Regions from separate parts of the Mangrovibacillus sp. Mu-81 genome, predicted to be linked through region 1. Evidence: riboswitches for the same ligand, from Rfam matches in the RefSeq annotation. Region 1 holds a riboswitch; each other region holds the start of a gene.
The links. A riboswitch is a leader RNA that binds a small molecule or an ion and turns the genes downstream of it on or off. The one in region 1 is predicted to bind thiamine pyrophosphate.
Positions count from the first base shown of each region.

Region 2: another riboswitch for thiamine pyrophosphate. It lies ahead of thiC (phosphomethylpyrimidine synthase ThiC); the one in region 1 lies ahead of thiT (energy-coupled thiamine transporter ThiT).
Region 3: another riboswitch for thiamine pyrophosphate. It lies ahead of tenA (thiaminase II); the one in region 1 lies ahead of thiT (energy-coupled thiamine transporter ThiT).
Region 4: another riboswitch for thiamine pyrophosphate. It lies ahead of V6B33_RS21485 (ABC transporter substrate-binding protein); the one in region 1 lies ahead of thiT (energy-coupled thiamine transporter ThiT).

Region 1 covers NZ_JBAJHU010000006.1:77,217-84,625, forward strand. The annotation lists gene V6B33_RS13750 (histidine phosphatase family protein) at 116-658, shown strand; gene V6B33_RS13755 (general stress protein) at 720-1,043, opposite strand; gene V6B33_RS13760 (thioredoxin family protein) at 1,194-1,520, shown strand; gene V6B33_RS13765 (RNA polymerase sigma factor) at 1,735-2,274, shown strand; gene V6B33_RS13770 (DL-endopeptidase inhibitor IseA family protein) at 2,255-3,436, shown strand; gene V6B33_RS13775 (hypothetical protein) at 3,558-3,857, shown strand; TPP riboswitch at 3,944-4,048, shown strand; gene thiT (energy-coupled thiamine transporter ThiT) at 4,120-4,716, shown strand; gene V6B33_RS13785 (threonine/serine exporter family protein) at 4,920-5,669, shown strand; gene V6B33_RS13790 (threonine/serine exporter family protein) at 5,732-6,187, shown strand; gene V6B33_RS13795 (beta-propeller domain-containing protein) at 6,350-7,409, shown strand, end outside.
Region 2 covers NZ_JBAJHU010000003.1:653,437-660,845, reverse strand. The annotation lists gene V6B33_RS10370 (hypothetical protein) at 1-192, opposite strand, end outside; gene V6B33_RS10365 (Type 1 glutamine amidotransferase-like domain-containing protein) at 297-971, opposite strand; gene V6B33_RS10360 (S8 family peptidase) at 1,407-2,621, shown strand; gene V6B33_RS10355 (hypothetical protein) at 2,695-2,979, opposite strand; TPP riboswitch at 3,081-3,195, shown strand; gene thiC (phosphomethylpyrimidine synthase ThiC) at 3,335-5,119, shown strand; gene V6B33_RS10345 (serine protease) at 5,143-5,310, shown strand; gene V6B33_RS10335 (M4 family metallopeptidase) at 5,937-7,409, shown strand, end outside.
Region 3 covers NZ_JBAJHU010000007.1:87,246-94,654, reverse strand. The annotation lists gene V6B33_RS14905 (exodeoxyribonuclease III) at 1-765, shown strand; gene V6B33_RS14900 (branched-chain amino acid aminotransferase) at 776-1,363, shown strand; gene V6B33_RS14895 (hypothetical protein) at 1,816-2,124, opposite strand; gene V6B33_RS14890 (DUF6509 family protein) at 2,285-2,569, shown strand; gene V6B33_RS14885 (hypothetical protein) at 2,735-2,932, shown strand; gene V6B33_RS14880 (sensor histidine kinase) at 3,059-4,195, shown strand; gene V6B33_RS14875 (response regulator transcription factor) at 4,192-4,791, shown strand; TPP riboswitch at 4,849-4,957, shown strand; gene tenA (thiaminase II) at 5,077-5,781, shown strand; gene V6B33_RS14865 (ECF transporter S component) at 5,782-6,366, shown strand; gene V6B33_RS14860 (ABC transporter ATP-binding protein) at 6,372-7,409, shown strand, end outside.
Region 4 covers NZ_JBAJHU010000020.1:22,516-29,924, reverse strand. The annotation lists gene V6B33_RS21510 (SLC13 family permease) at 92-1,696, shown strand; gene V6B33_RS21505 (hypothetical protein) at 2,013-2,342, shown strand; gene V6B33_RS21500 (Fur-regulated basic protein FbpA) at 2,524-2,712, shown strand; gene V6B33_RS21495 (aldo/keto reductase) at 2,772-3,674, opposite strand; gene V6B33_RS21490 (phosphotransferase enzyme family protein) at 3,763-4,662, shown strand; TPP riboswitch at 4,744-4,854, shown strand; gene V6B33_RS21485 (ABC transporter substrate-binding protein) at 4,972-5,952, shown strand; gene V6B33_RS21480 (thiamine-binding protein) at 5,964-6,254, shown strand; gene V6B33_RS21475 (ABC transporter permease) at 6,251-7,012, shown strand; gene V6B33_RS21470 (ABC transporter ATP-binding protein) at 7,015-7,409, shown strand, end outside.

The DNA of each region.
Region 1 (7,409 bases):
CAGCGGCAATCTACTATGAAATCAATCCACGGTCCATTTCCTAAAACAAAGGAAAAACCTGGAAAACTATAGAATGTACATAGATAACCTATTAACAGACCTAAAGGAGTAAGCTATGAAAATTGGACTTGTCCGTCATTTTAAAGTGAAGAGAGGCTATCCGAATTCGATCGTGTCCTCTGAGGAATTAATGCAATGGGTAGAAGAGTATGAAGCTTCTGATGTGGAGGAAAACGAGGTCGACCTTGGCGGCATTGAATGGAAAGCGTGTTATTCCAGCAGTATGCAGAGAGCTCGAGTGACTGCGCAAAGAGTGTACGATGGTGACATTTTCTTTCTGGATGAATTAAGGGAAATTCCGCTGTCACCGCTCTTTCCACCCCCAATGAGAATTCCTTTGTTCATTCATTTACTTGCCATCCGGCTGGCATGGTGGTTCAATCATCCATCTCAGTCTGGAAGTAAGCGGGAGGTGCTGGAGAAAATAGACATAATCGCAGATAGAGTCATTTCAGAAGGTGAGGACGTGTTGATTGTCGGACACGGCGGGGTGATGATGTTTATGAGGAAGGCATTGATCAGGCGCGGATTTTCCGGCCCGTCATTTAAGAGACCGCATAATGGAGTGGTCTATATTTTTGAAAATAAAAAAGGGTGACCCGGTGATTCGGATCATCCTTTATATCTGTTTGATTCAACTTCGCAGCTTTTGCTAAATACTAGTTCTGAACCAGTAATAATATTTTGCCTTCATCCAGCTTTTCCTCGTACTGATCGGCTTCCTCTTTAGAAAAGCCCATCTCCTGTAATTGATTGCGCAATTCGTCGCCTTTGCTGAGAATCATGTTTCCCAGTGCCGTACCGATGCCCGTTTCCTTCGCACCGATTTCATTTGCATTTGCATTATCGGCTACTCGTTCCGTGCGGTCATCATCGTGCGATAATACATAAAGATTCTTTTTGTCTATACCTTGAGAAGATAATTTTTCCACTTCTGAAATTAATTCATTATCATTATAGAATTCTTTAACAGTCGGTTTCATATGAATCTCCTCCAATATCTTTTGTACTACAATCTTTCTTTTCCCGGCTTATGTTGATACTAAACATTGCCGGCTAAAACAGGATTTATGAATGGCAAAAAGGGAATACATAACGATAATCAGTTCATGCAGGAAAGGAAGGGCAGAGAAATGAAAGAATTTCATACTTTGGAATCCATTAAATACACTGTAGAAACCGAAAGAATGGTCCTTTTATATATCTCAAGACCAAATTGTTCGGTTTGTCATGCTTTATTGCCGCAGGTTGAAGAGGTGTTGAAGGGATACCCCGGGATTGTGTCCATTCATGCCGATGCAGAGGCAATACCTGAAATCGCCGGAGAGTACTCGATCTTTACGGTGCCCGTGCTGATTGTATTTATTGAAGGAAAGGAAATGTTGAGAAAAGCACGATTCGTTCCGATTGATGAATTAAACCATGGTCTGTCCAGGCTGGCAACTATGTTCGAATCTTAAACAAACGTTTGTTTAAGATTCTGGAAGCCTGATGCAGCAAGGGTTGATGAAGTTAAACATTTGTTTAAAGGGTTGAAACAGGATGGAATCATTATGTACCAAGGGGCTTCCTTACAGGCGGCTCTATTTTTGTGCTGAAAAATAAAAAATAAGGAAAATGAAACCAATTTCACCATGGAATCGACTAATATATACAGTAAAAGGGGGGAAGGCATTGAGAGAAGACCCGGGTCAATTAGAACTGCTTTATGAAAAGTACTTTCAAGACGTCTATCAGTATCTATTGTTTTTCACGAACAGCCAAAACGAAGCAGAGGATCTGACGCAGGAAGCATTCATCAGAGTGTTTAAAAGCTACCCTCTTTTTAATCATAAATCTTCCGTTAAAACATGGATCATTTCCATAGCGAAAAGGACTGCGATCGATCACTACCGGAAACGGAAATGGATATCCTTACTTCCTGAAACAATAGCAGATGTAATGAGAAGCGAGGAGGGCAATCCTCAACAACTCATTGAAGGGAAAGAAGAGTGGGAGGTGATACAAAGGGCACTCTTTACGTTAAAGCCGGATTACAGAAATGTTGTCATCCTGAGGGGACTGAAAGAGTATTCCGTCAAAGAAACGGCTGACATTTTGAATTGGAAAGAATCAAAAGTGAAAGTGGCTTATCATCGAGCGGTTAAATTATTGAAAGAACAGCTAGGCAGCTTAGGTGAAGGAGGGGTTATACATGAGCGGAAAATCAGATGATCAATTTCTTCAGCCCTTAAAAAACAGACCCGGACTCAATGGAAGGAAAGCATATAAAGATGAACTGAAAAATAAGCTGTTTCAGGAGAAAATGAAAGACAAACGATCATTCAGGGGATGGGTCCCGAATGTTGTAACGATTTTGCTTGTATTGATCGGTGGTTATTTTGCCATTGAATATCTTATGAGTGATGATGATCGATCATTGAGCAGCCGAGGTGTGCAGGAGCAGCCAGAGACAGTGGAACCTGTGCCGGAGGATAAAGCAGCACCGCAGGCAGAGCTGAATGAGGAATCGGCCGTACAGCTGCTGGGACGGGCATTTGCCCATTATTCTGTAGTGGTTAACAGCGGAGGAGGGGAAATGGACGGGACCTTCGCACATAATGATGAACAATATCGTTATTTAGAAGCAGACTTTGATACTCAAGAAAAAGTCATGGGGTTTTTGATGGAAACATTCACGAAAGAAGTTGCTGAGCAGATAATGGAAATGCACTCTTTTGTAGAAATCGACGGGCGGCTTGCACAGCCGGATGAGAATTTTTCAGGAAGTTATTTATGGCAGGATGCGGCAGCAGTAAAGATTGTCGATCCAAAAGGGAACACCTATGTCACCTTTGAAGTACCTGTTGAAAATGGAGAGAAGGATACAGAGATTTTCGATATTTCATTAAGCTATGTTGACGGCTGGAAGATTAATGGATTAATGCCGTTCTCCCCACCTTCAAGTGCAGAAATACCAAGTGATTCCAAGCAGCCGGTTTCCTCCGACTTCTCCTTGACCGATGAAGAAAGGGCAGTATATCAAGTATTCTCTGATGATCCAACTGAAGCCCACTTGAAAAACATGGACCCGGTCAGTATTGCTAAAATCTATGTTCAGGCTTCGCTTGATAAAAGACAGGACCTTCTCTATGAAATGTATACAGACCGTCCTGAATACATTGGATGGACGAAAGAAGAGCAGGCGTCATTTCCACCTGATACAAAGGAGAATGTTTTGCACACTTATAAAGGAATTGAAGAAGGAGAGTTCATTCAAAAGGATGACATCCACGGTTATGTAAGATTCGATAATGGCGGAGAAGGGAAAATGGGTTTCCAAATGGTCAAAGATGATGATGGCTACTGGAGTGTAGGATATATGCCTATTCAATAGAACCTTTCTGAAAAAGAGCTGCTGAAAAAAAGTAGCTCTTTTGTCATGTCCCAATGAATAGGTATATAATAAATAGTATACGCAATATTCACATTTATTTTTCCGGGGAAGGAGAGGAATCATGTTTAGGTTGTCCAGAGCGAATAAAGTGATTTTGACGATTGCAGCCCTTCTATTATTTATTGCAGCAAATCAGATGACGATTGTTCAGCACCTGACAGCGCGGATTGCCACCAAATTATATGTTGGCTTGAAGTACAACCATCTCGACCTGAAATACCAGGACGTGGAGTTTTCTCCGCAATTCGGAGATTATTCCGTTGCTTACAAGGATAAAGACGGCAGAGTCTATGGTTTCATGGTTGCCCCTAAATCAATGCCGGTCATCATCCTGCACGATCCACTTAATGAAAGTCCCTGATTTCATTTCTTCATTTTCCTGTCCGCAAAATCTTTTAATCTTTTATCTATTAATGTATAATACTCATTGAATTCAAATTAAATAAACGTGACCACAAGGGGAGCGATATGCTGAGAGTGAACGGCACTGCCTGTTCTGACCCTTCGAACCTGTTAGTTAGTACTAGCGTAGGAATGTGGACGATGGATAGGCTGTTGTGCCTGTTTATCGTTACTGTCTCTCCCTTATGGTTTCGTTTAGGAAATAAAGGGGAGATTTTTTTATGAAATCTTTAAGTCTAGTCGTGTTGATAGAGGCTTCGTTAATGGCTGCCTTTGCAATCATTCTTGATTTGCTGCCGTCTATCGATCTTTCTCCAAGCATTTCGATTTCCTTCTCGATGGTGCCGATCTTCATCCTGGCATTCAGAAGAGGCTTTAAAGCAAGTCTGTTGGCTGGATTTGTTTGGGGGGTATTGCAGGTTGCACTTGGCAACGCCTGGATCGTCACGCCTGTTCAAATGATCATCGAATACTTTATTGCGTTCACTTTCATTGGGTTTGCAGGTCTCTTTTTCCGCCGCATTCAGCAATCATTGCGTGCGGAAACGAAACGCAAACTATATATATGGGTAGTTGCAGCAACGGTTGTCGGAAGTGCAGCACGCTATTTCTGGCATTTCATTGCAGGCTTCATCTTCTTTAAAGAGTATGCACCGGACGGCATGTCCCCAGTTCTGTTCTCGCTTTTTGCAAACGGGGTGACGATGCTCGGATCGGCTTTGTTGTGTTCCATTGTTCTGATTTTCTTGCTTGCGACCGCTCCTCGTCTGATCAGACAGGGTGTGTCAGTGGATAGTCTGGAACGTAAAGCTTCATAATAGCATTGAAAGTGAACCGGTCCCTCTGGGGTTCGGTTCATTTTTTTATCAAGTAAATCGATCGTTTCCGATCACGAAAATGGCCAGACATCCGCTAATCCAAATTAATTCACAGTCCTCATTGCTTATAAGGATGCTTTTCCGATAAACTATACCTATTCAAAAAAAGACAGGTGTATGGAGAGATTCTTTTGGAAGCAAAAATGATAAGAAGGTACGATATAATGGAGGTTTGTCTGCTTGCCGGTAAAATTATGCTGCAGAGCGGTGCAGAGACGTATCGGGTGGAGGATACGATGATGCGGATCGCGGCTTCCTATGGGATAAAGGAGTCGCACAGTTATGTGACTCCGACAGGAATCATCTTTTCTATTGAAACCGATGAACCGACAAAGACGAAATTGATCCGTATTAATGAGCGCTCGACAGATCTTGAGAAAGTGACGCTGGTCAATGGGATATCTCGTAAAATCAGTTCCGGTCAACTGACGATTGAGGAAGCATACAGTGAACTGGAGATATTGGAGGGTGAGGATCACTCCTACCCGTTCCTTGTTCAAGTCCTCGCTGCTTCCATTGCAAGCGGGTGTTTTCTCATCATGTTTCTGGGGGTATGGGAAGATTTCATACCTGCATTTATTACCGGGGGTGCCGGATATATGAGTGTCATCTATTTACATCGGTTCGTTCCCATCAAATTCTTTGCAGAGTTTCTCGCTTCTTTCATCATCGGAATACTTTCCTTTGGTTTCGTCTATGTCGGAGCCGGACAGGAACTGGATAAGATCATCATTGGATCAGTCATGCCGCTGGTGCCTGGACTTCTCATCACAAACGCGGTGCGCGATCTGATGGCCGGTCATCTTGTCTCAGGGCTTTCCAAAGGAGCAGAGGCATTCCTGACTGCATTTGCCATCGGCACCGGTATAGCAGTTGTATTTATGATTCTTTAATAAGCGTCTGCCTTGTAGACGAGGGGGACGCAAATCCATCTAAACAGAAGGGAGAATTGGAAATGGTAATCCTTGAGCATTTAATGACAAGCTTCATCGCGGCAGCTGCTTTTGGCATCATCTTTAATGCGCCAAGGCAGTCATTATTCAAGTGTGGAATCGTCGGGATGCTTGGCTGGATCATTTATATGATCATGTACCTGAATGATATGGATGCCGTTCTGGCAACCCTTCTGGCTTCATTTGTCGTCGCGGTCATCAGTCAGGTGTTTGCCAAGATGTATAAAACGCCTGTCATCATTTTCAGTGTAGCCGGAATTATCCCGCTCGTACCGGGTGGACTTGCTTATGATGCGATGCGGAATTTTGTTCAGAACGACTATAACGCAGCAATCAATCTTGCTGCAAAATCTTTCATGATATCGGGCGCAATCGCCATCGGGCTCATCTTCTCTGAAGTCATCAATCAAATTATACGAAATGCCAGACTCAATGCAGGTGCACGCCGCATGCGTTGACGCTGATGAGACGGACCTTGGAAGCGGGGTCTGTTTTTTTTATTAGGTTTAATATTTTCGAGGACTGATCCTGCTGCGGGGGTGAAATAGACAGATGGACTGTAACTTTCTTCCACCACCACCGTCTAATGGAGAAATAGAATAAAAAGGTGGGTCAATCCTATGAAAAAGCCGTATCTTATGATCCTTGCAGGGGTGGTGCTGGTCGCGGCAGCCTTATTGTTTCTCTTTTACCAGCAGAAACCTGCCGTCATGGCAGAGGGAAGTGTGGATGGCAGTCTGGTCGTGATGCAGGATAATGAATGGAGTCTGCAATTTACTGATCCGGTAAAAAAGGACACGATTAATAGCAAGAATGTTATGGTGAAAGATTCGGAAGGAAATGAGGTGGATGTTTCATACGAACTGAGTGAAAATCGTAAAACTCTTACCATCCATCCGCCACCCGAAGGTTATCCTGGAGAACCCCGGCAGTTCACCCTTTCGATTTCTCCTGAAGTGAAAACGAAATGGGGCTTTGCATTCGGGGGAGATACAAACCTGATATTTACCGTCACGGAAGAGCTGCCTTCCTTTTCCTCACAGATAGAGCTTGCAAACTATTTTCAGACCATATTAAAGAGAGAAAGGATGAATAGGGAGGATTCGGAATTTCAGTTGTTTCGGCAGGAAGCTTCAGAATCCGCAGAAGATAAAGCTGCAGGTGATGCTGAAAGTTCCAGTTCCAGCCACTCCGAAACGAACAATCAGGTTCAAGGTGTAGACGAAGGGGATATCGTTAAAACCGATGGGACCTACATTTATCAAGTGATGAATCAGAATCTGGTCATTACAAAAGCTGTACCTGCCGGGGACATGAAAGTCGTTTCCTCAATCCCATTTGATCATGACGTCCAGCCGCGGCATTTATTTATGGGTGAAGACAAGATTGCTGTTATAGGGGACAGCTGGTCCCAGGAAGGGAAGGGGGCTGCTGAGAAAATCATGCCCCGTCCGATGAATGGTTCTTCAACGGTGATGATTTATGACATCTCCAATAAAGATAAACCAACCTTGTTAAGGACAGTGGAGGTTGAGGGACATTATGTGACCTCCAGAAAGATAAATGACACTCTTTATTTTGTATCCAATTTATATCCAGATTATTGGCTTGCCGACAAAAATCCAAAGATTGATTTAAGACCGAGGGTGAAAGACAGCCAGGAAGGTGAAGGATTCAAAC
Region 2 (7,409 bases), on a different contig from region 1:
CGGTGCAGAATCAAGCTTTTCTTCTGTTCTCCACCATCCTGCGAGATACCGCTTGGAAATGTCAACGGCAAGTGTCCTGTTTACAGGCAGATCTGATTGTTCAATATGTAGTGTACGGGCATCATCACTTAAGAACATACCCAGCATGATCAAGATCCCGATTGCTGGAAAAAACAGTAGTTTTACATTCATCTATGTCACCTTTTTCTATACCGCAAATTAAATTACTGGAAGTATTTTCAGATGCATTCAGGACTGGTGGCTCTGTCGATTTTATTTATCTACAGTTCCTTTGGTCACAAAATTATATCCCCTATTCCGATTACGCGGATTTCCTTTTCATCATACACTGCTGCTTCTTTATTTCCAATCACCCTTATTCTCTGATCTTGAATAGATAACCCCGTCTCTTCCGAAAGAGCGATGACAGGCAGTTGATATCTATTGATGAATGAAAGAATGAATGATCGGTCATCTTCCTCATAATGACATTGAATCGCATACTTTCCCACGAGCTGAAGACCCGCATAATCTCCTGAACAATCCTTATTTGAGTCACTGTTTTCCGCTGTCATAATATGGCTGCCTAAAACGATCCCCCCTGCACTGCCTCCATAAATGGTCCCCCCATTCTTCAAATATGTCTTAATCACATTAGAAAAGTGGTTACCGTTCATGGTTCTCAATAAGTGAAATGTATTTCCCCCGCCCAGATAAATTCCAGAATAATTCTGTAAATCTGCCACACTCTTATGTTCTAAATCTGTCCACATCTCGATATTATCTATCCCCAATGGACGAAAGACTCCCGTGATCCATTCATAGCAACTTTCATAGGATGCTACTGACAACTCCATGGCCACAGGGATATATAAAAGCGGAAGTTCCGGATGTAGTATTGAAGCAAAATGCCGATCAATTTCTCTTGTTTGGTTAGCATCTCCTCCACCAGATATCACGATATGTCCCAATGCTTTCACTCCTCCTATCCAATATTGTCATTCTACCATTTAATTGTAAGAATTCTCCACCACTTCTTTAAACAATCTTTGAATAACAAAAAAATTGAAAATCGAGGTTGGGAAAAGACATGACTGATTTCCTATACATAACATATTAAAACATGAAGTTTGAGGAAATTTTTCATAGAAATCGGGCATTTTTTAATTTTTCCATTCTTGATTTCCTAATAAATCCATTTTCCCGCCTGCAAGGGGGATTCTGCATTTTCAGATAGTCTGCTAGAATCCTATTTAGCGAGATGCACTACATACAAGGAATATCTTCATCAGCATCTCCCATCTATTATTCGAAAGGGGGAAAACGAAAGGGTATTAATTCATTTCAGAAATTTGTCGTTACCGTTTTGAGTCCACTCTAAAAAAAGAAAATGGAGGAATACGATTATGAAATTTAAAAAGATTGCCGCTCTATCATTAGCTGCTTCACTCGCCATCTTTCCAAGCTTTGGCGGAAGCGCATTCGCAAAAGATTCAAACCCTCTCGATAATGCTGCAAAAAAACCAGCCGTAAGTAAAAGTCTTGAAAAAAATGAGTATGTTAAAGGTGAAGTGATTGTAAAGTTTAAAGATTCAGCATCAAAATCATTAAAAGGCAGCGCACTTAAAAATATGAATGCCACAGAAATTCAAGACACAGATGCAGTCAAGTCACCTTACAAAGTCCTTAAGGTCGGGAATGTGGAGGCTGCGGTCAAAGCTTTAAATAAAAATCCTAATGTAGAATACGCTGAACCCAACTATAAACTTGCTTCTACCTGGACTCCGAATGACTACTATTATCAAGGCTATCAATACGGTCCCCAAAACACTTACACCAATTATGCCTGGGATTACACCAAAGGCAGCAGCGGCCAGGAAATAGCAGTACTTGATACGGGAGTGGATTATAATCACCCCGATCTTGACGGTAAAACCATCCGCGGTTATGACTTTGTCGACAATGATTACTACCCGATGGATCTGAATGGCCATGGTACACATGTAGCAGGTACTGCTGCTGCTGAAACAAATAACAGTACAGGAATTGCTGGAATGGCTCCCAATACTAGAATTCTTGCAGTCCGGGTCCTGGATGCAAGTGGGAACGGTTCATTAACAGACATTGCTGATGGTATACGTTATGCGGCCGACCAGGGTGCGGAGGTCATCAATCTTTCCCTGGGTTGTGATTGCTCAACGACTACATTGGAAAATGCGGTTAACTATGCATGGAACAAAGGAAGTGTAGTCATTGCTGCAGCTGGAAATGACGGGGTCTCAACTACATTTGAACCGGCTTCATATTCAAATGTAATTGCAGTAGGTGCCGTGGACAGTTCTGATCGCAGAGCTTCATTCTCAAATTACGGTTCATGGGTAGATGTGTCTGCCCCGGGTGTTGACATTGCTGCAACCGTACCAAATAACGGATACGCGTACATGTCAGGGACATCAATGGCTTCCCCGCACGTTGCAGGATTAGCGGGGCTTCTTGCAAGTCAGGGACGCAGCAATAGCCAAATCCGCCAGGCAATCGAACAGACTGCCGATTATGTAAGTGGAACTGGTACTTACACTCAACATGGCAGAATCAATTCATATGATGCGGTAAGATACTGATCTGAATTTGGAAAATCCCTCCTGCCAATCAGGCTGTGAGGGATTTTTTTATTTTATAATCTCACCTGAAGCATTATGAAGATGCTTCGAATCCTGATACTCCTGCATTCGTGATCACTCTGCATGCCCCATATTTCTTTTCGGCCTTCCCTGCAACTGTTCCGACAGTGTCCATCAAGTCATTGAAAGCAGATTGACCTCCTTCTTCCATTGTAGTTAAAGATGGGAAGTGTTTCTTAGGGATGGCTACAATATTTACTCTGTAATAAGAGAAATTCGGATTAAGGAAACCAAATAAAAATACCAACTTCTTAAATAATGAACTGTATCCAGAATAGGAAATTTCTAAAATGTCCACTATTCGGGATAAAGTTCCCTTTTAAAAGATCGTTTTTTATATTTTTTTTAATGTTCCTTTTATTTTACTTAAGACTCATGTATACTAAAACCAAATTAAATAGAAATAACTAGGGGAGTCCAATAAGTTGGGCTGAGAGAGAAACACGTTAAAGTTTCTTGACCCTTTGGACCTGATCTAGATCATACTAGCGTGGGGAAGTTAGAAAAAATAATCATGTATTGAATAAACTTCTACATACAAAAGCCGGTCCATCCTTTTTGGATTCGGCTTTTTTTATTTAATTCATTTCTTTAATCCTCTTTTATTGTTCTAGATCCCGTCCTTTAATTTTAAAAAGGGAGAGATTTATTCTATGTCAACAACTTCATTAAACGAAAAAAAAATTTCCATCATGTCTAGTTTTTCAGGTAGTAAAAAAGTTTATGTTGAAGGCTCAAGACCCGATATCAAGGTACCAATGCGTGAAATTGAACTAAGTCCTACAACTGGTGCCTTTGGTGAAGAAGAAAATCCGCCATTTCGTGTCTATGATACAAGCGGACCATATACGGATTCTAATTATTCAGTTGATATTACAAAAGGTCTTCCTCCTTTTCGAAGCACATGGATTCATGAACGAGGGGATGTTGAGGAATATGAAGGAAGAGAAATTAAGGCTGAAGACAATGGATATAGGGATGAAAATGATCCTCGTGCTAATCATAATGTGTTCCCTGGTCTAAAGCGTAAACCATTACGTGCAAAAAAAGGGAGAAATGTCACACAGCTTCATTATGCAAGAATGGGCATCATCACTCCCGAGATGGAATTTATCGCATTAAGGGAAAATATGAAATCTGAATTTGTGCGTGAAGAAGTTGCAAGAGGACGAGCAATTATTCCTTCTAATATCAATCATCCTGAGGCAGAGCCAATGATCATAGGACGTAATTTCCATGTTAAAATCAACGCAAATATTGGGAATTCTGCTGTTTCATCCTCCATCGAAGAAGAAGTCGAAAAAATGACTTGGGCCACACGTTGGGGTGCTGATAATATTATGGACCTATCAACAGGGAAAAACATTCATACAACAAGGGAATGGATTATTCGCAATTCAGCTGTTCCTGTAGGAACCGTTCCTATCTATCAAGCACTTGAAAAAGTTAATGGAGTTGCCGAAGACCTTACATGGGAGGTTTACCGTGATACTTTGATTGAGCAAGCCGAGCAAGGCGTAGATTACTTCACAATTCATGCTGGTGTTCTTTTGCGATATGTTCCGTTAACAGCAAAACGTTTAACAGGTATTGTATCCCGAGGCGGCTCTATTATGTCACAATGGTGTCTTCACCACCACAAAGAAAGCTTTTTATATACTCATTTTGAAGAAATCTGTGAGATTATGAAAACTTATGATGTTGCATTCTCTTTAGGGGATGGTCTGCGTCCCGGTTCAATTGCCGATGCCAATGATGAAGCACAATTTGCGGAATTAGAAACTCTTGGAGAACTAACACAAATTGCTTGGAAGCATGATGTACAGGTAATGGTTGAAGGTCCAGGCCACGTACCTATGCACCTTATTAAAGAAAACATGGATAAACAACTTGAGGTTTGTAAGGAAGCTCCTTTCTACACTCTAGGGCCACTTACAACTGACATAGCTCCTGGCTATGATCATATTACATCTGCGATTGGTGCAGCCATGATTGGTTGGTTTGGTACGGCTATGCTTTGTTATGTAACACCAAAAGAACATTTAGGATTACCAAACCGGGATGATGTACGTGAAGGTGTAATAACTTATAAAATAGCTGCACATGCTGCTGATTTAGCGAAAGGCCATCCAGGAGCACACAAAAGAGATGATGCCTTATCTAAAGCTCGTTTCGAATTCCGTTGGAGAGATCAGTTTAATTTATCATTGGATCCTGAACGCGCTTTAGAATATCATGATGAGACGTTACCTGCAGAAGGTGCAAAAACAGCACATTTTTGCTCAATGTGTGGACCGAAATTTTGTAGCATGAGGATCTCTCAAGATATTCGTAACTACGCGAAAGAAAAAAAGCTTGATACAAAAGAAGCAATAGAAAAAGGAATGAAGGAAAAAGCTGAAGAGTTTAAGGAATCTGGTGGTAAACTATATCAATAACTCTTGCTGTTAGGAGGTTTACGTTGAAGATCCAAATAATTGAAGAGGAGATCAATCAATTAAAAACTCACCTTGCTTTTTTGGAAAAAAGCTTAAAAGAGATTCAACAAAATTGTGATCATCATTTTAAAGGGAATCAATATTATGAAACTTGTATCAAGTGTAATAAGGTAATTGTTTTATACTATTAGCAGTGTAAAGCTACCCTGCCCTAATACTACCTCAGTATCTGGTACACTTTTCATCTAACTAAAGCAGTTGAATATCAAAAACGGACAGGTAGTTTTAATGAAGACTTATTACTTCATATCTCACCTTAGGCTGGAACATATTAACTTACCATTTTAATCCAGAGAAAGTCGTCTCATTAGATCTCTAAGACTACTGAAAATTTCTTAGCGTTGTAAAAAACGGGGGATCGTCTTGAAAATGGACTTAGCGTTGTCAATCCGCATTTTCCTGACGGTACCCCAATAAGAGTGGTATGTTAATAGAACAATGTATTTTTAGTTTCAAAAACAATCTTCACTTCAGTCTTTCCACTCAATACTTCATCACAGTAAAAATCATTCGTCAATCTGACCACTCCCTATTAGATTATTCCCTTCTATCAATTTTTACATATTTATCCAGTTTAAACCCTGAATTTTCTTTTGCCGATTATGCCTCTATTTCATGAAAATTTTCCTGATTCTCTTCGAATATACTCTATTTTTTCTACTCATATAGACCCTGTTTTTCTCAATACCCAGAGACTCGATAGAATGATACGATTTTATTGACAGAATTTTTAGAAATAAAAACAGGAGGAGATCATGTGAAGAAGAAAAAGTTAGCAGGTATTGGTTTGTCGGTTGGTTTGTTGACGGGGATGATTGGAACCGGTAATGCGGCTGCACAACCACAATCAACTATTCAATGGAACCAAAAAGCAGGGACACCGGAGTTTGTTAAAGGAGCCCTTTCTGCTCCATCTAAAGGAAAGGCTGAATCCATTGTACTTTCTTATTTGGAAAATAACCGGAAAACATTTAAGTTGTCTGCCGAAGAGGCAAATGAACAATTCAAGGTTTTATCCGTGGAAAAGGACGAACTGGGGCTCACAGTCGTCCGCTTTCAGCAAATGTATAAAGGTGTCCCTGTCTGGGGGTCCACTCAATCAGCTGTAGTAAAAGAAGATGGTGTCATTCAGGCCTTCTCAGGTACTGTCGTTGCCGACTTAGATAAGAAAAGCTTAAAGGCAGGCAAAAAAGTGAATGCGAATAAAGCACTTAAAATCGCTAAAAAGGATTTAGGGCTCGACCCTATCCTGGAGAAAAAGGTAAAGCCAGAACTTGTTATTTATACTGATGGTGATTCTGCCAAATACGCTTACTTCATTAACTTGAATTTCCTTCAGCCCGAACCGGGCAATTGGAATTACTTCATTGACACCAAAACCGGTGAAGTCCTCAATAAATATAATGACATGCACGAAGTAAACGGAACTAATCAAGTAGGTACAGGCAAAGGTGTGCTTGGTGACACTAAGTCACTGAACACTACTCTATCCAATGGATCCTATTATCTTCAGGATAATACGAGAGGAGGAGGAATCTACACATATAATATGAATAACCGAACGTTCTTCCCTCAATTTTTCCTGCCAGGAACACTTTGGAAGGATAGCGATAATGTATTGAATGCTTCCTACGATGCGGCTGCTGTAGATGCACATCACTATGCTGGTGAAACATATGATTTTTATAAAGAAAAATTCAATCGGAATTCTTATGACAACAATGGAGCTGAACTTGTATCTTCCGTCCATTACAGCAGCGGTTACAACAATGCATTCTGGAACGGTTCACAAATGGTTTACGGTGATGGGGACGGAACTACATTCGCACCGCTTTCCGGCGGGATAGATGTTGTCGCGCATGAACTGACACATGCCGTTACCAACTTCTCCTCAGACCTGGTCTACCAGAACGAATCAGGTGCCTTGAATGAAGCAATTTCTGATATCTTCGGAACACTTGTGGAATATGAAAAAGGTATCAACCCTGACTTTGAAATTGGAGAAGATATCTACACGCCTGGTACAAGCGGAGATGCCCTCAGGTCCATGAGCGACCCGAGCAAATATGGCGATCCGGATCACTACTCTGTACGTTACACAGGAAGCCAGGATAATGGAGGAGTTCATATCAACTCGGGAATCATCAACAAGCAAGCTTATCTTCTTAGTGAAGGTGGAACTTTCTACGGAGTGTCCGTACAAGGTATCGGACGTGAGAAGCTTGGTGAC
Region 3 (7,409 bases), on a different contig from region 1:
ATGAAATTGATTTCTTGGAATGTAAATGGTATACGGGCTTGTGTGAAAAAAGGTTTTCTTGATTACTTTAATGAGGTGAATGCAGATATATTTTGTATTCAGGAATCAAAACTTCAGGAAGGGCAGATTAAACTGGATCTTCCACAATATGAACAGTACTGGAATTACGCTGAAAGAAAAGGGTATTCAGGAACGGCCGTTTTCACCAGGATAAAGCCACTTTCTGTGACATATGGCTTTACCGAGAGTGAACGGGAGCAGGAGGGCAGGATCATCACTTTGGAGTTTGCTGACTTTTTCCTCGTCAATGTGTATACTCCTAATTCAAAAAGGGACTTATCCAGGCTCGGAGAAAGGCTTCAGTGGGAGGATAAGCTTAGATCATTCCTCATAGTGCTCGATCGAACAAAACCAGTGATCCTTTGTGGAGATTTAAATGTAGCCCATAAAGGAATCGATCTCAAAAATGATCGCTCCAATCGAGGGAATTCAGGATTTACTGACGAAGAGCGGGGAAAAATGACTCTTTTTCTGGATTCAGGCTTTGTTGACTCTTTCAGGTATTTATACCCTGATAAAGATGAATCCTATACGTGGTGGTCTTATATGAGTAAAGTCCGGGAGAGAAATATCGGCTGGAGAATCGATTACTTCATTCTTTCCAGCCGGCTGGCTTCTCTTATCAAGGAAGCAGATATACATTGTAACATTTTGGGCAGTGATCATTGTCCTGTATACTTGGAGTTGGATAAGGATGCAGAATAGGAGTGTTAATATGATAAAAGGCAAGTTATCAGATTTCATAAAGAAGAAAAATGAAGAGGAAGGCGGAGTGGCACTTTTCAATATTGAACAGGAATTTGCATCGACCCACGGTCTGCTGGAAGGTGAAATATTGAACGAAGACATTCGATCCCGTTTTGAGGAAGTAGTCATTGAGCGGTGCATTAAAGAGAGTGATGAAACTGTAAAAATGGAATCTGCCTCTTTTTTAGAAAATCCGTTATCATTTTTGAAATCACATAAAGACGAATTTCTATTTCTCGATGCAGAATGGTTCGGTACGATCGGGATCGATGGACTTTCGATTGAAATTGATGATGTATTCGGTCATTACGAGGCAATGTTCGGATTGAAGCTGCAAAAGAAATTCCGAAGTGAGATGGACATTTATCTTGAACATACGCTGCAGGGTGATAAAGGGTATAATCTTCTGTTTAACGGCGATGATGGTTTGTGGGATGTGAACATTGCCATCAATGACATTCCATCATTCAGCGAGGATCTAACTCTCAAGGATGTCATTATGATTATTTATGTGTATCTATTTGGGATGATAGAAAAAGTGACAGAGAAAAAATAAGTGAAGAGGCTGGGACAAAAGTGTTTTAGTCTGAATAAAACCCGAACTAATTTGAACTCTAAGTTCAAGTAAGTTCGGGTTTTTATTAGCTTTGTACAAATGTCTATTTAGTATATAGCTTGTTCGAGCGGTTGATTGGAGTGCAAGACGAAGACTCCTGCGGGAAAAGTAGCTTATTAGAAAAGCGGAAGGGCTTTGCTCAGAGGCGTGTGGCATAAGACGAACTGGCCTGAAAGGCGCTCTTTGCCTTCTTGGCCGGTTCGACTTATGACATGTGCCTCTAAGCCCTGCAGCTGGACAATTACTTCTCGAATTTAAAGGAGGCTCACGGGCTACCCGCGGAAAGCGAAGTCTTGCACGGAGATCATTAGGGGTATTCAGGGTCAACACTGATAATGTTCACCTTTAGGCAGTTGTTTTTTTGTTTTGTCCCAGCCTCTTTTGCCGGCAGGTCATCGTTTTTTATTTGCTTCTTTCTTTATTGCTTCAGATACGACAATCGCAAGGTCCGTATTGCCGAATAGGGAGAGTACCCCTAATAAGGTGGAGTCGGGGATTTCTTCTGATTCTTCTTTTGGTACGGTCAAATCGATTCCCTGTTGAAGAGCTGGATTGGTCCCTTGTTGAGGGTATGCCTTTTTATAGATTTCGGCAGGGTCAAGGTCCTTGTTCACACACCATTGTGCAAAAACGAGAATCATCATATTCTCATCTTTCTGGTAGTTGGAAATGATCTTGTCTTCTATTTCTTTATTATTCATTGTAGTCGCTCCTTAACTTTTCTATCCCCACATTATATCGAATTTCAGGGGAGTTGCCCATTAATTAAGAAGAGATGGGGAAAGACGATGGCAGTTTTCATTTGGTATGATCCTGTGTATAATTGAGTGATAGGTAAAGCGAAAGGAAGTTATCAGATACATGATTATTACTAGTCATACAGTTGAAGAACTTAAAGATCCCACAGGTATTTTGAGCGGAAACCGCTATGAAGTCCTGCTCTCGATAGAAGTCCCTGAAGAGGATGAACTTTACTCGGAAAATGGACTGTATATTAAGGCAATTTACGTTCAGGATCAGAGTGATTCACGAGTTGTACAGCATCAGATCATCGAAAGGAATACGGAATCGATTCTTGATTTTGAATTGGAAGAGGATGAAGAATCCCTTATCCTGCAGTATTGTAAGGAATACATTATCAGCTAAGCCATTGTAAGCATCCTCATATAGACAGGATGCTTTTTAAGTCTGTATTTCTGAACTAAACTCTTGTCCTTAAAGGTATATACCATATTGATAGAGCGTGATATAATCGAGATAGAATAATGCTAGCATGCGCTAGCACTTGAAACTTGGAGGGTGTAACAGTATATGAGTACCGGCAATAGGATTCAGTTGAATGTGAGGATTGAAAAAGAAACAGCTCAGCAATTAGATGAAATTGTAGAATATTATCAGGAAAAGACGAAAATAGGCAGAATATACAAGGGTGATGTTTTGACAGATATCATCAAAAAATCCCATGAACTGATGTTGAAACAAATCGCCATCCAGAACAGGAAGTACTAATCGGATAAATTCAATAAAATGTGTAAACTGTGACATGATAGTGTACGGTATACGCTTTTTATCATAAGTTTAGTAACTGATAAAATATCAAAACTTTTTACATAAAAAGAGGGTTTGATCGTGCAATTGCCTAATAAATTCATTAAAATTCAAAAAAGCTCTGGCATTTCGCCTTATATATGGAGTATCATCAGCATTCTCCCTTTTTACTTTATCTTTCAATCTTCATCAACGATTGAAATTATTGTAGGGATCACGCTGACCATTTTGTTTTTCATCTTTTTGAGGCTTGCCTTCCTTTCCAGAGAGTGGCCGGTTTATTTATGGACATCCATTTTAATCGCCATATCCATCACGATGACAATTCAGTTTAATTTTATTTATTTCGCTTTTTACATTGCTTACTACAACGGTAATATAAAAAACCGGATTGCGTTCTTGACGCTGTATATCATCCACCTGGTGCTCACAACCGCCTCGATCAATTATAAGTTTGTAGAGCAGGAAGATTTATTCCTTTCTCAAATACCGTTTATCTTGATCATTTGGATCAGTGTCATCCTGCTTCCATTTAATATTTACAATCGGAACAAACAAGGTTGGCTGGAAGAAAAGCTGGAAGATGCGAATAAAAGAATCTCAGAACTTGTCAAACAAGAAGAAAGACAGCGTATCGCACGTGACTTGCATGATACATTAGGTCAAAAGCTGTCTCTTATCGGGTTGAAAAGTGACTTGGCGAGAAAGTTGGTCTATAAAGACCCGGAACAAGCTAAAACGGAGTTGAAAGATGTGCAGCAAACTGCCAGAACCGCATTGTCAGAGGTGCGGACGATGGTCTCCCAAATGAGGGGAATCCGTTTAGAAGACGAAATTGTAAGGATCAAGCAAATTCTTGCAGCAGCAGAAATCGAACTGATAATAGATGACACGTCCAATATACCGGATACCTCACTCTTTCTTGAAAACATATTAAGCATGTGCTTAAAAGAAGCGGTCACAAACGTCGTAAAGCACAGCGGGGCCACTACATGTGAGATTACCGTTGAGGAACATGATAACGAGTTAACAATCAAAGTGAAGGATGATGGCATAGGTGTTCAGAAAGATCAAGATTTATCTAAAGGAAGCGGACTGCGAGGCATGGAAGAACGCCTTGATTTTGTCAATGGGACGCTTGAAATCATATCTGATCATGGTACCTCTTTGATCATGAGAGTTCCTAAGGTTATCAAACAGATCGACAGGGAGGGAATGAAGTGATTCGCATTGTGATTGCAGAGGATCAAAGAATGATGTTGGGAGCATTAGGCTCCCTGCTTGATTTAGAGGATGATCTGGAGGTCGTCGGAAAGGCAGGTAATGGGGAAGAAGCCATCTCATTAGTCCGCAGTCTCCATCCCGATATTTGTATAATGGATATCGAAATGCCCGAGAAGACAGGTCTCGAGGCGGCTGAAGAATTGAAAGGGGAAGGATGCAAAGTCATTATCCTTACTACCTTTGCGCGTTCAGGTTATTTTCAACGGGCTTTAAAAGCGGGGGTCAAAGGCTATTTGTTAAAGGACAGCCCGAGTGAAGAGCTGGCAAGCTCAATCCGGCTTGTGATGGAAGGGAAAAGAATCTATGCCCCTGAACTGATGGATGATATGTACAGTGAAGAAAATCCTTTGACAGATCGGGAAAAAGAAGTTCTTGAACTAGTCGCAGATGGAAAAAACACAAAAGAAATCGCAGATGAACTCCAGCTCAAAACAGGTACTGTCCGAAACTATATTTCAACGATTCTGGACAAACTTGAAGTGAAGAATCGGATCGAAGCGATCACTCACTCAAAAGAAAAAGGCTGGTTCAAATAAAGCTTGACAAGATAAAATTACATGATACGATAACAACGAAATCAAAAATTATAAATGACGATCCACTAGGGGTGCCTTTTGAAAAGGCTGAGATTAAAGTGTAACTTTAAGACCCTTTGAACCTGATCTGGTTGGGACCAGCGTAGGGAAGTGGTGTTTGAAGAGACCATATACACTTTTTCATGTATTGCCTTTTCAAGCCACTTTCTGTTCGCTATTTGCGTAATGGAAAGTGGCTTTTTCTATTCCCCGTTGTTGGGTCGTCGGGAAAAGGAGAGAGAAATGATGACATTTTCAAAGAAGTTGCGGGAAGATGTGAACGAAATTTGGGAAGCGAGCTTTAATCATCCGTTTGTTAAAGGGATAGGTGACGGTACACTCCCGCTCGAGAAATTTCGTTATTACGTGCTCCAGGATGCCTACTATTTATCGCATTTTTCGAGGATGCAGGCGTTTGGTGCAGCTGTTGCACCAGACTTACATACGACGTCCAGAATGGCTGCCCACGCACAAGGTACGAATGAAGCCGAATTATCGCTGCATGAAAGCTTTTCAATCCGGCTCGGTATCACAGAAGAAGAAAAGGATCTGTTTCAGCCGTCTCCAACCGCTTATGCCTACACCTCCCATATGTACCGTGCAGCTCAATTCGGGGGATTCGGAGATATTATAGCAGCCATTTTACCATGCTATTGGCTCTACCATGAAGTCGGTGAGCACTTGAAGTTGTGTTCGCCGGATGAACCGATTTACCGTGAATGGATCAGCGCTTACGGCGGAGAGTGGTTCGGGGAATTGGTGAAAGAACAAATTAATCGATTGGATGAGATCGCAGAGAAAGCAGGCGACGATGAGAAGGCAAGGATGAAAGAGCTTTTTACATTAAGCAGCATATATGAGCTTCAATTTTGGGAGATGGCATATTCCCTTGAAAAATGGCCTTTTGAGAATCATTTATTTAAAAAAATCACAGGAAAGCCGGTGAGATGAATGATGAAGTTAAAACTGACTGACATTCTGGTCACTGTCGTCATTTCAATCGGGTTTGGAGTCATTTATAAGGTTTGGGGTCCGGTATACAGCATGATGAAACCGTTCGGACTTCATGCTGATCAGCTTATTTACGGTATGTGGTTTATGGCGGCTACGGTGGCTTTCCTGATCATCCGCAAGCCTGGTGCTGCGCTGCTGGCCGAGATCGCAGCTTCATCGGGAGAGTTTCTGATGGGCTCGGAATGGGGGCTTGAGGTCCTTCTGTTTGGTATTGTGCAGGGACTATTTGCGGAAGCGATATTCTTTGCGACAAGATACAAACGATACAGCCTCCCAATTGTAAGTCTTGCCGCCATTATGTCTGCATTTGGTTCGATCATGATGGATATGTTCAAAGGATACATTGGCGACCTCGCCACTTGGAATCTGCTCCTGTTTCTGGGCGCGAGATTACTTGGTTCAGTACTGATTGCAGGAGCAGGGGCATTCTATCTGGTGAAAGCGTTGGAACGGACTGGAGTGACTAACCTTGTCAGACCGGCAGCCCAAGAAGACTATGAAGCTCTAGATAGACAGGTGTGAATGGAATGAAGATTGATAAGCTGAGATTGAAATTTCCAGGTGAATCGGAATTCATATTCAAGGATCTTTCACTTTCGATCGATAAAGGTGAAAAGGTTTTGCTGCTTGGTCCTTCAGGGTGCGGGAAGTCTACACTGCTCAATGTAATGGCGGGACTGATACCGAATGCATATGAAGTTCCGATGAAAGTATCCTCCATTTCACGGCCATCTTCCTGGGGATATGTTTTTCAAGATCCTGATGCCCAGTTCTGTATGCCGTATGTGGATGAAGAGATTGCATTTGTACTTGAAAACCTGAATGTTCCCAGAGAACAGATGAATGAAAGAATTCAGGAACTGCTGAAGAAAGTCGGGTTAGAACTGAAGGAAGTACATACGAGCATACAGCAGCTGTCAGGAGGGATGAAACAAAGACTCGCCATTGCTGCTGTTCTTGCTCTTGAACCCGATGTACTTTTTCTTGATGAGCCGACTGCATTGGTGGATGAGAATGGATCAATGGATATATGGGAAACGCTCAAGGCTGTCGGTACGGATAAAACAGTGGTAATCGTCGAGCACAAGTTAGATCACGTACTGGATCTGGTAGACCGGATCATCCTATTCGATAAGTATGGTGAAATCATTGCAGATGGTCGAAAAGAAGAGATATTGCGATCCTACAAACAAACTCTAAAGGACCACGGAGTGTGGTATCCGGGTGCTTGGCGTGAGTACATTGCTTCACGTTCATCGCAACAAGATGAGTCACATGGTGAAAAGATTCTCGAAATCGAAGAATTTAAAGGATATCTGCAGAAAAGACCCAAAATAACCGTTGATAACGCTTCAGTGAGGAAAGGTGAATGGATCACGATCCTTGGCAAAAATGGTGCCGGAAAGTCCACCCTGCTTCATGGTTTGATGCAATTTATCAACACGACGGGAAGATACGAACTTTTCGGGAGGAGGATTGACAGAAAGAAAACGCCTGAAGGATGCACGTTCGTTTTTCAGAATCCTGAGTTTCAATTTGTCACTCATTCCGTCTATGAAGAAGTA
Region 4 (7,409 bases), on a different contig from region 1:
TTCAACTCGTTATATTCAAATGCGATTGACAGCGTTTTCAGTCGTGATAGAGTTTTAATAAGAATAAACGAGGGAGATGATCTGATTGGAGATTGTTAAACAGGCATGGGGCGCCATGTGGAAATGGCATCGTGATATAACAGATACTTTACAATTTTTCACCTCTGGCAGTGCTCCTGGTTCAACTGCTTTAAACAAGATTCAAAGAGATAAAACACCTGGAAAGAAAGGTTCGCCCGGTCGGAAGATTGGATTTTTCCTTGGACCACTCATATTCATCTTCATTCTGCTCTTCTTTTCACCGCAAGGGTTATCTCAAGAGGGGGTTGCTGTCCTGGCAGGAACTGTTTGGATAGCCATCTGGTGGATAACCGAAGCCATTCCGATCCCGGCGACGTCCTTATTGCCAGTCATCCTGTTTCCATTGTCAGGTGCCGTGGAATCTTCCGGTGTTACTTCTGCCTATGGAGACAGTACGATTTTTCTATTTATGGGAGGATTCATCATTGCGATTGCAATGGAAAAGTGGAATTTACATAAGCGCATAGCCATGAACATCATTTTGCTGATTGGAACAAGTACAGAACGAATTGTGCTCGGGTTTATGCTTGCGACCGGATTCTTGTCTATGTGGATCTCGAACACGGCAACAGCGATGATGATGCTTCCGATCGGCACGGCTGTCATTTATCAGGTGAATCAAAGTTTAGATCGAGAGGGGGCTGTGCGTACCGGGCATTTCAGTAAAGTCATTATGCTCGGGATTGCGTATAGTGCCTCGATCGGTGGTCTTGGGACACTGATCGGAACTCCGCCTAATACCATTTTTGCAGCTGTTGTGGAACAAATCTATGGAATTGATTTTTCATTTGCAAAATGGATGCTCTTTGGTGTGCCGATTGCCGTCATCCTTTTATTTACGACGTGGTGGTACTTAATAAAGGTTGCATTTCCATTAAAAATAAAGGAACTTCCTGGTGGAAGAGAAATCGTGGAGAAAGAGAGCCGCTCTCTCGGAAGGATTACATTTGAAGAGAAGCTTGTTCTTACTGTATTTATCACCACAGCATTCTGCTGGATTTCACGTTCATTCTTGCTTAATCAATGGCTTCCTTCTCTCGATGATACAATTATAGCCATTACAGGAGCTATTGTTTTATTTATCCTTCCCGGGAGAAGGGAAACCCGCCTTTTAAAGTGGGAAGATGCTGTCAAACTGCCTTGGGGGATACTGCTCTTGTTCGGAGGAGGGCTTGCAATTGCTAAAGGGTTCAAAGATACAGGGCTTGCAGAATGGATCGGTAAGCAGTTAACCGTTCTTGAAGGAGTGCCGTTCATCATTATTCTCGTCGCGGTAACGACCTTTGTGATCTTTTTGACGGAAATTACTTCGAATACGGCTACTGCTACCATGATGTTCCCGATAATGGCTGCTCTTGCAGCTGCATTGGGGGTACATCCTTACAGCCTGATGGTCGCTGCCGGGCTTGCCGCTTCATGTGCGTTCATGCTGCCAGTTGCCACTCCTCCAAATGCCGTCGTTTTCGGCTCAGGCTATATCAAAATGGGGGACATGATCAAGGCCGGCCTTTGGATTAATCTTATAAGTATCGTGCTCATCACCCTGCTGATCTATTTCTTCATGGGTCCCATCTGGGGAGTGGACGTCACATCATTTCCTGGTGACTTGAGATGATAGTTTATTAAGCACAGGGTCCAGATTTTCTGAACCCTGTGTTTTTTCACTTATTCCGCTGTAAATCCCCATCCAACGCACCTGGCTCACAAGTGACGACTTGATACTGAAATATGAAGTTCAAGCAAAAGAGAAAGATATTACTTGAAAATGAACCGTTTTGAGTATATCCTTTTAAAGTATCGACATTTCATATCCACTTCCAAATGATGTTAAAAAGGCGATACCATTTGAGTATATCGTTAATAATCAGCGTTCGCTCAATGATGACATCGATGGATGATAGAGCAAGTGATAGTCGGAAAGGAGAACGATTATGGCAGACGTTTTTAATCAGGAGTTTGTTGTAGCTATTATCATGGCCTTTTCTGCTTATATTATTTTAAGAGGAATAGCTATTTTCTTTGGCAAAGCAGGAAAGGGCTATCTGGAAAATATTGAAACACCAAAGAAACTGTATTTGCAATTGATCGGTGTTTATTATGTAGTTTCAGGTGTCTTGGGCTTGTTGATTCCAAGTCTTGAATGGAAAACGGAAGATATTTATTTTGCCATTGCTTACTTTGCAATCGGTTCAGTCGTTTTCTGGGTTGGTCTTGATTTCTTCATTAAGCGAGACAAGAAAAAGCAGCTTCAGCAGAATTAAAATGAATTGCCCAGGTGCGTCCACCTGGGCTTTTTTTGTATTGATAAGTGTTCCGAACCCATTTCTATCAGGAGAAAGGACCGAATTGACTATGTTGTATTTTCCGCATACTGGAAATGAAGCGGGAAATGGTTTAACATCATCCTGTTTTGGGGTATATCCCAAATTGGAGGGATAAAAAATGCTGCACCAAGAAAGTAAATCAACGATTGAGAATTCACCAGAAATGAAAAAAGACTTTTACATTCAACAGCTGTTGAGAATAGGTGTATATAAATATTTCGGCAAACAGCTTTATGAGTTGTCGATGACTGAACTTCAGGAAGTTTACATCGAATATTATGTGAGCAATACTGATTTAATAAGCTAAAAAAGACGAGCCTCTAAGCGGGATCGTCTTTTTTAGTGGATTCATCCTGACATTGATCTTTAAGGAACTTCATGTCCCATCGAACTGTGCAGTATTTCAAACCATTGATCATGATTCAATGTTAATGATTGAGAATCAATGGCCGTTTGAATTCGGTCTTTTTTACCAGAGCCTACAATCGGCATAATACTGGCGGGATGATTCAACAGCCATGCATAAAGTACGGAATCGATTCCTTCAGCGCCGATTTCTCCCTGGATTTTTTCAAGCGTTGTACGGAGGCGTACAGCTTTATCGTCCTGAGAAGTGAAAATATTACCGCCAGCAAGCGGTGACCAGGCCATGGGTGCAATCCTGTTTTCCTGACAGAGATTCAGGGTTCCGTCTTCAATATTTTCAAGATTATAAGCTGATAATTCAATCTGGTTCGTCACCAAGGGGTATGGCAGATGGGATTGAAGCATATTCCATTGATGGTCCTTGAAATTTGAAACCCCGAAATGAAGGACTTTTCCTTCCTCTTTTAACTGCGTAAATGCTTCTGCGACCTCTTCACCATTCATAAATGGATCGGGACGGTGAATGAGCAATACATCGATGTAGTCAGTACGTAAATTTTTTAACGATTGCTCCACTGAAGACAAAATGTGTTTTTTACTTGTATTGTAATGATGTGTTCGGTGCTGAGGGCGATTTGGTGATGGAAGAACGATGCCGCATTTCGTGACAATCTCCATCTTTTCTCTAAGGGAGGGGGCAAGCGAAAGAGCATCTCCGAAAATGTCTTCGCATGTGTAAGACCCATAGATATCGGCATGATCGAATGTGGTGATACCCTGAGCCAGATTATATTGAATCAGTGACAATGTCTCTTCCTTCGATTGGTTCCACTCGGAAAGCCTCCATAAACCATGAATGATGCGGGAGAAGGATAAATCTTTACTTATTGTGATTCGTTCCATATCTACAACCTCTTTTCTTAATTTGTATGGTGTCTGCTTAATCAGTCATACTAAAGTGTATCTTACTATGCGGGGGAAGGAATATAAAATGATAACCCTTTTATCGGACTGGGGTCTTGAAAATGCCCATATTCTCAGCCGTCATACAAACGCCTTGAAGGTGTCCGCCGGAAACTGCACCTATTATTTAAAGCGAAGGAAACAAACCTGCAATTTTGAACGCTGGGAAGAATTCCGGATTTCTCAATACATAGTGGAGAACGGCCTGCTTGCAGAAACTCCGTTGCTGACAAAAAATGGGGTTCCTTTCATCGTCAAGGATGATTCTTACTATTCGCTATATGCGTCTTTAAATGGTGTTTCATTTCAACATCTTAACACGATCACACTCGATCAATGCTTTTTACTTGGTCAATATCTGGGAAGCCTTCATCAAGGCTTGTTGACATACCCTGTAAAGGATCATATAGCTGTATGGGATGTTTTTGAACATATGAAAGACTGGCTCTCTATAGATCATTCAGAATTGAATGAATGGGCTGTGAAGGTGTACACGCAGCTCATCCCTGCAGAAGCGTTATATGCCCAATTGCCGCATCAGCTTATACATAGCGATGTTCATCTGGGCAATTTTGTATGGGGTGAAAATAAGATCATCGGGTTGGTGGATTTGGAACGGATCAGACGATCGCCCCGTATTGCAGACGTTGGTTATTTCATTACGGTCCTGTTAAGAAATATGTATACTGAAGGGAGAACAGGTGACCTTTTTAACAAAATAAATCGGTTTCTCAAAGGATATTCATGGAGGCAGATAGTTGATGAGAAAGAAATCCTTTCTTTATATCCGTTGTGCATGGTTTTCCTTCTCCAATATACACTTTTTTACTCCTCCCGAGGATTCGTTACGGAAGCTTCCAGTATAAAGAGAATGATCGGTAACTTATCAGGCAGGAAGGAATTTATGAAGTCATTGACGGATCTTTAGGAGATTTGTTCAATAACTGTTGAATTGTTACGCTTTCTATGGCAAAGTAAAAGTGTAAATAACGTTTATCTAATTACATATCTGGAAATGTAGGGGGACCGGTGCTGCCGGTTGAGAGTGTATCCATTCAGATACTGACCCTTGGAACCTGAACTGGCTGATACCAGCGTAGGAAACATATTCTTAAACATCGATGATGATTTAATAATGCGTCCTGGGCTAAGCCCGGGGCGTTTTTTTATTTCACATTTTTTCGGTCTAAATGTGAAAAATTAAACGTTAGCTTATACATCAGGAGGAGGAACGGGAATGAAGAAATTAATCGTCCTTATTTTCGCAGTAATGGTACTGACAGCATGCGGCGGTGGTGAATCGAAAGAAGAGCAAGATGAGTTGAAGAAGGTCTCGGTCGTCCTGGATTGGACACCGAACACGAATCATACCGGACTTTATGTGGCAAAAGCAAAAGGCTATTTTAAAGACAAAGGACTTGAGGTTGAAATCCTTAAGCCCGGAGAGGCCGGGGCTGATCAGCTGGTGGCATCAGGAAAAGCCGAATTTGGAGTTGGCTATCAGGAAGGCGTGACACAGGCACGCGTGAAGGATGTCCCGATTGTATCAATTGCTGCTGTCATCCAGCATAATACATCAGGATTTGCATCTCCGAAGGAAAAAGGTATTACCTCTCCAACAGATTTTGAAGGAAAAAAATATGGAGGATGGGGTTCCCCTGTTGAAAAAGCAGTCATGGGCTCCATAATGAATCAGCAGGACGCTGATGTTGAAAAAGTCAATTTTGTTAATATTGGCGATACAGATTTTTTTACAGCAGTGAAAAGAGATGTGGACTTTGCATGGATCTTCTATGGGTGGACTGGTATTGAAGCAGAGCTTCGCGGTGAAGAGCTGAATATGTTATATGTAAAAGATTACTCAGAAAAGCTTGATTATTATACTCCTGTCCTGACCACGAATGAAAAAATGATTGAAAATGATCCTGATACCGTCCAAGCTTTCCTTGCGGCTGCTTCGAAAGGGTACGAACTAGCCATTGATCAACCAGAGGAAGCAGCTCAAATCCTTCTTGATGCTGAGCCCGATTTGGATAAAGAGTTAGTGATGAAGAGTCAAAAGTGGCTTGCCCCAAGATATCAGGATGATGCAGATCGGTGGGGAGAGCAGAAGCTGGAGGTTTGGGAGAACTACGCAGACTGGATGTATGAAAATCAATTATTGGACAAAAAACTAGAAAGTAAAAAAGCGTTCACAAACGACTTTTTACCAAAATAGAGGTGAGAAAAATGGGCGAATCACTTGTAAGTATTCAAATCATTCCCAAGACCAAAAATGGGGAAGATGTCATCCCATATGTTGATGAAGCAATTTCAATCATTCAGGATTCAGGAATCAAATATGAGGTACATCCGCTGGAAACGACGATGGAGGGGAATTTGGAGCATCTCTTCGATATCATCCGGCGAATGAATGAGCGGATGATTGAAATGGGCAGTAAAAATGTCATTTCTCAAATAAAAGTCCTTTATCAGCCTGACGGGATCCATATGGACGATCTGACGGGGAAATATAAATGACAACGGTTATTCGCAAAGGATGGAGACCTGTCTTGGTCCTCATCCTTTTTTTCGTTTCATGGCAGGTTGCAACCGCATTTCTCTCCATCCCTTCATGGTTGATCCCGTCTCCCGTTGAAATCGTGAAAGAAGGAATACATTCGTGGAATGCGTTCAGCGGACACCTTACATCAACAATCCTCCTAAGTGTATGCGGATTTATTATTGGCTCCATGATAGGACTGGCAACTGCTCTGATCTTACATCTATTGCCAAAAGTGAAACAGGCCCTCTATCCACTCTTGATACTGTCTCAGAATATCCCGATCATCGTCCTTGCCCCGCTGCTCGTCGTATGGTTCGGATTCGGACTCTTGCCTAAGGTCATCGTGATTACTTTAGTCTGCTTCTTCCCGGTATCAGTTTCGGCAATGGATGGATTCAGACAGACAAATGAAGAGTACATTCACTATATGAAAATGGCTGGAGCAACTAAAATGCAGCTTTTCCGAAAGGTGGAGTGGCCGCACGCCCTGCCGTCGGTTTTCTCTGGACTCAAGATTTCGTCGACCTACAGTGTGATGGGTGCTGTTATTTCTGAATGGCTTGGTGCACAAAAAGGGATAGGGGTTTATATGACCCTTGCTTCTTCTTCGTTTCGGACAGATCGGGTTTTTGTGGCTATTTTCATGATTATGATACTCAGTTTACTCTTTTTTTGCATAATCGTCTTACTGGAAAGGACGGTGGTTAAGTGGAATCGGAAGGAGTGGAAATAAAGATGACATCACTATCGATTAATAATCTTTCGAAATCATTTGATGGGGAGATGATCTTGGATCATCTTTCCTTCAGTGTGGATGAAGGTGAATTTGTTACGATTCTGGGTCCATCGGGCAGCGGGAAGAGTACGTTGTTTCATCTGATAGGGGGACTGTTTGCCCCAGATAAAGGGGAGATCAAATTAAACGGACTATCGATTACCGGAAAGCAGGGCTCAATTGCCTATATGCCCCAAAGCCCCTCTCTATTACCGTGGCGTACGGTGATTGAAAATGTGCTGTTAGGTCAGGAACTGTCCGGAAAAACAGACAGGAAGAAGGCAATGCGAATGATTGAGCGTACCGGCTTGGAAGGATATGAGCAGGCATATCCCTCCCAATTGTCGGGGGGGAT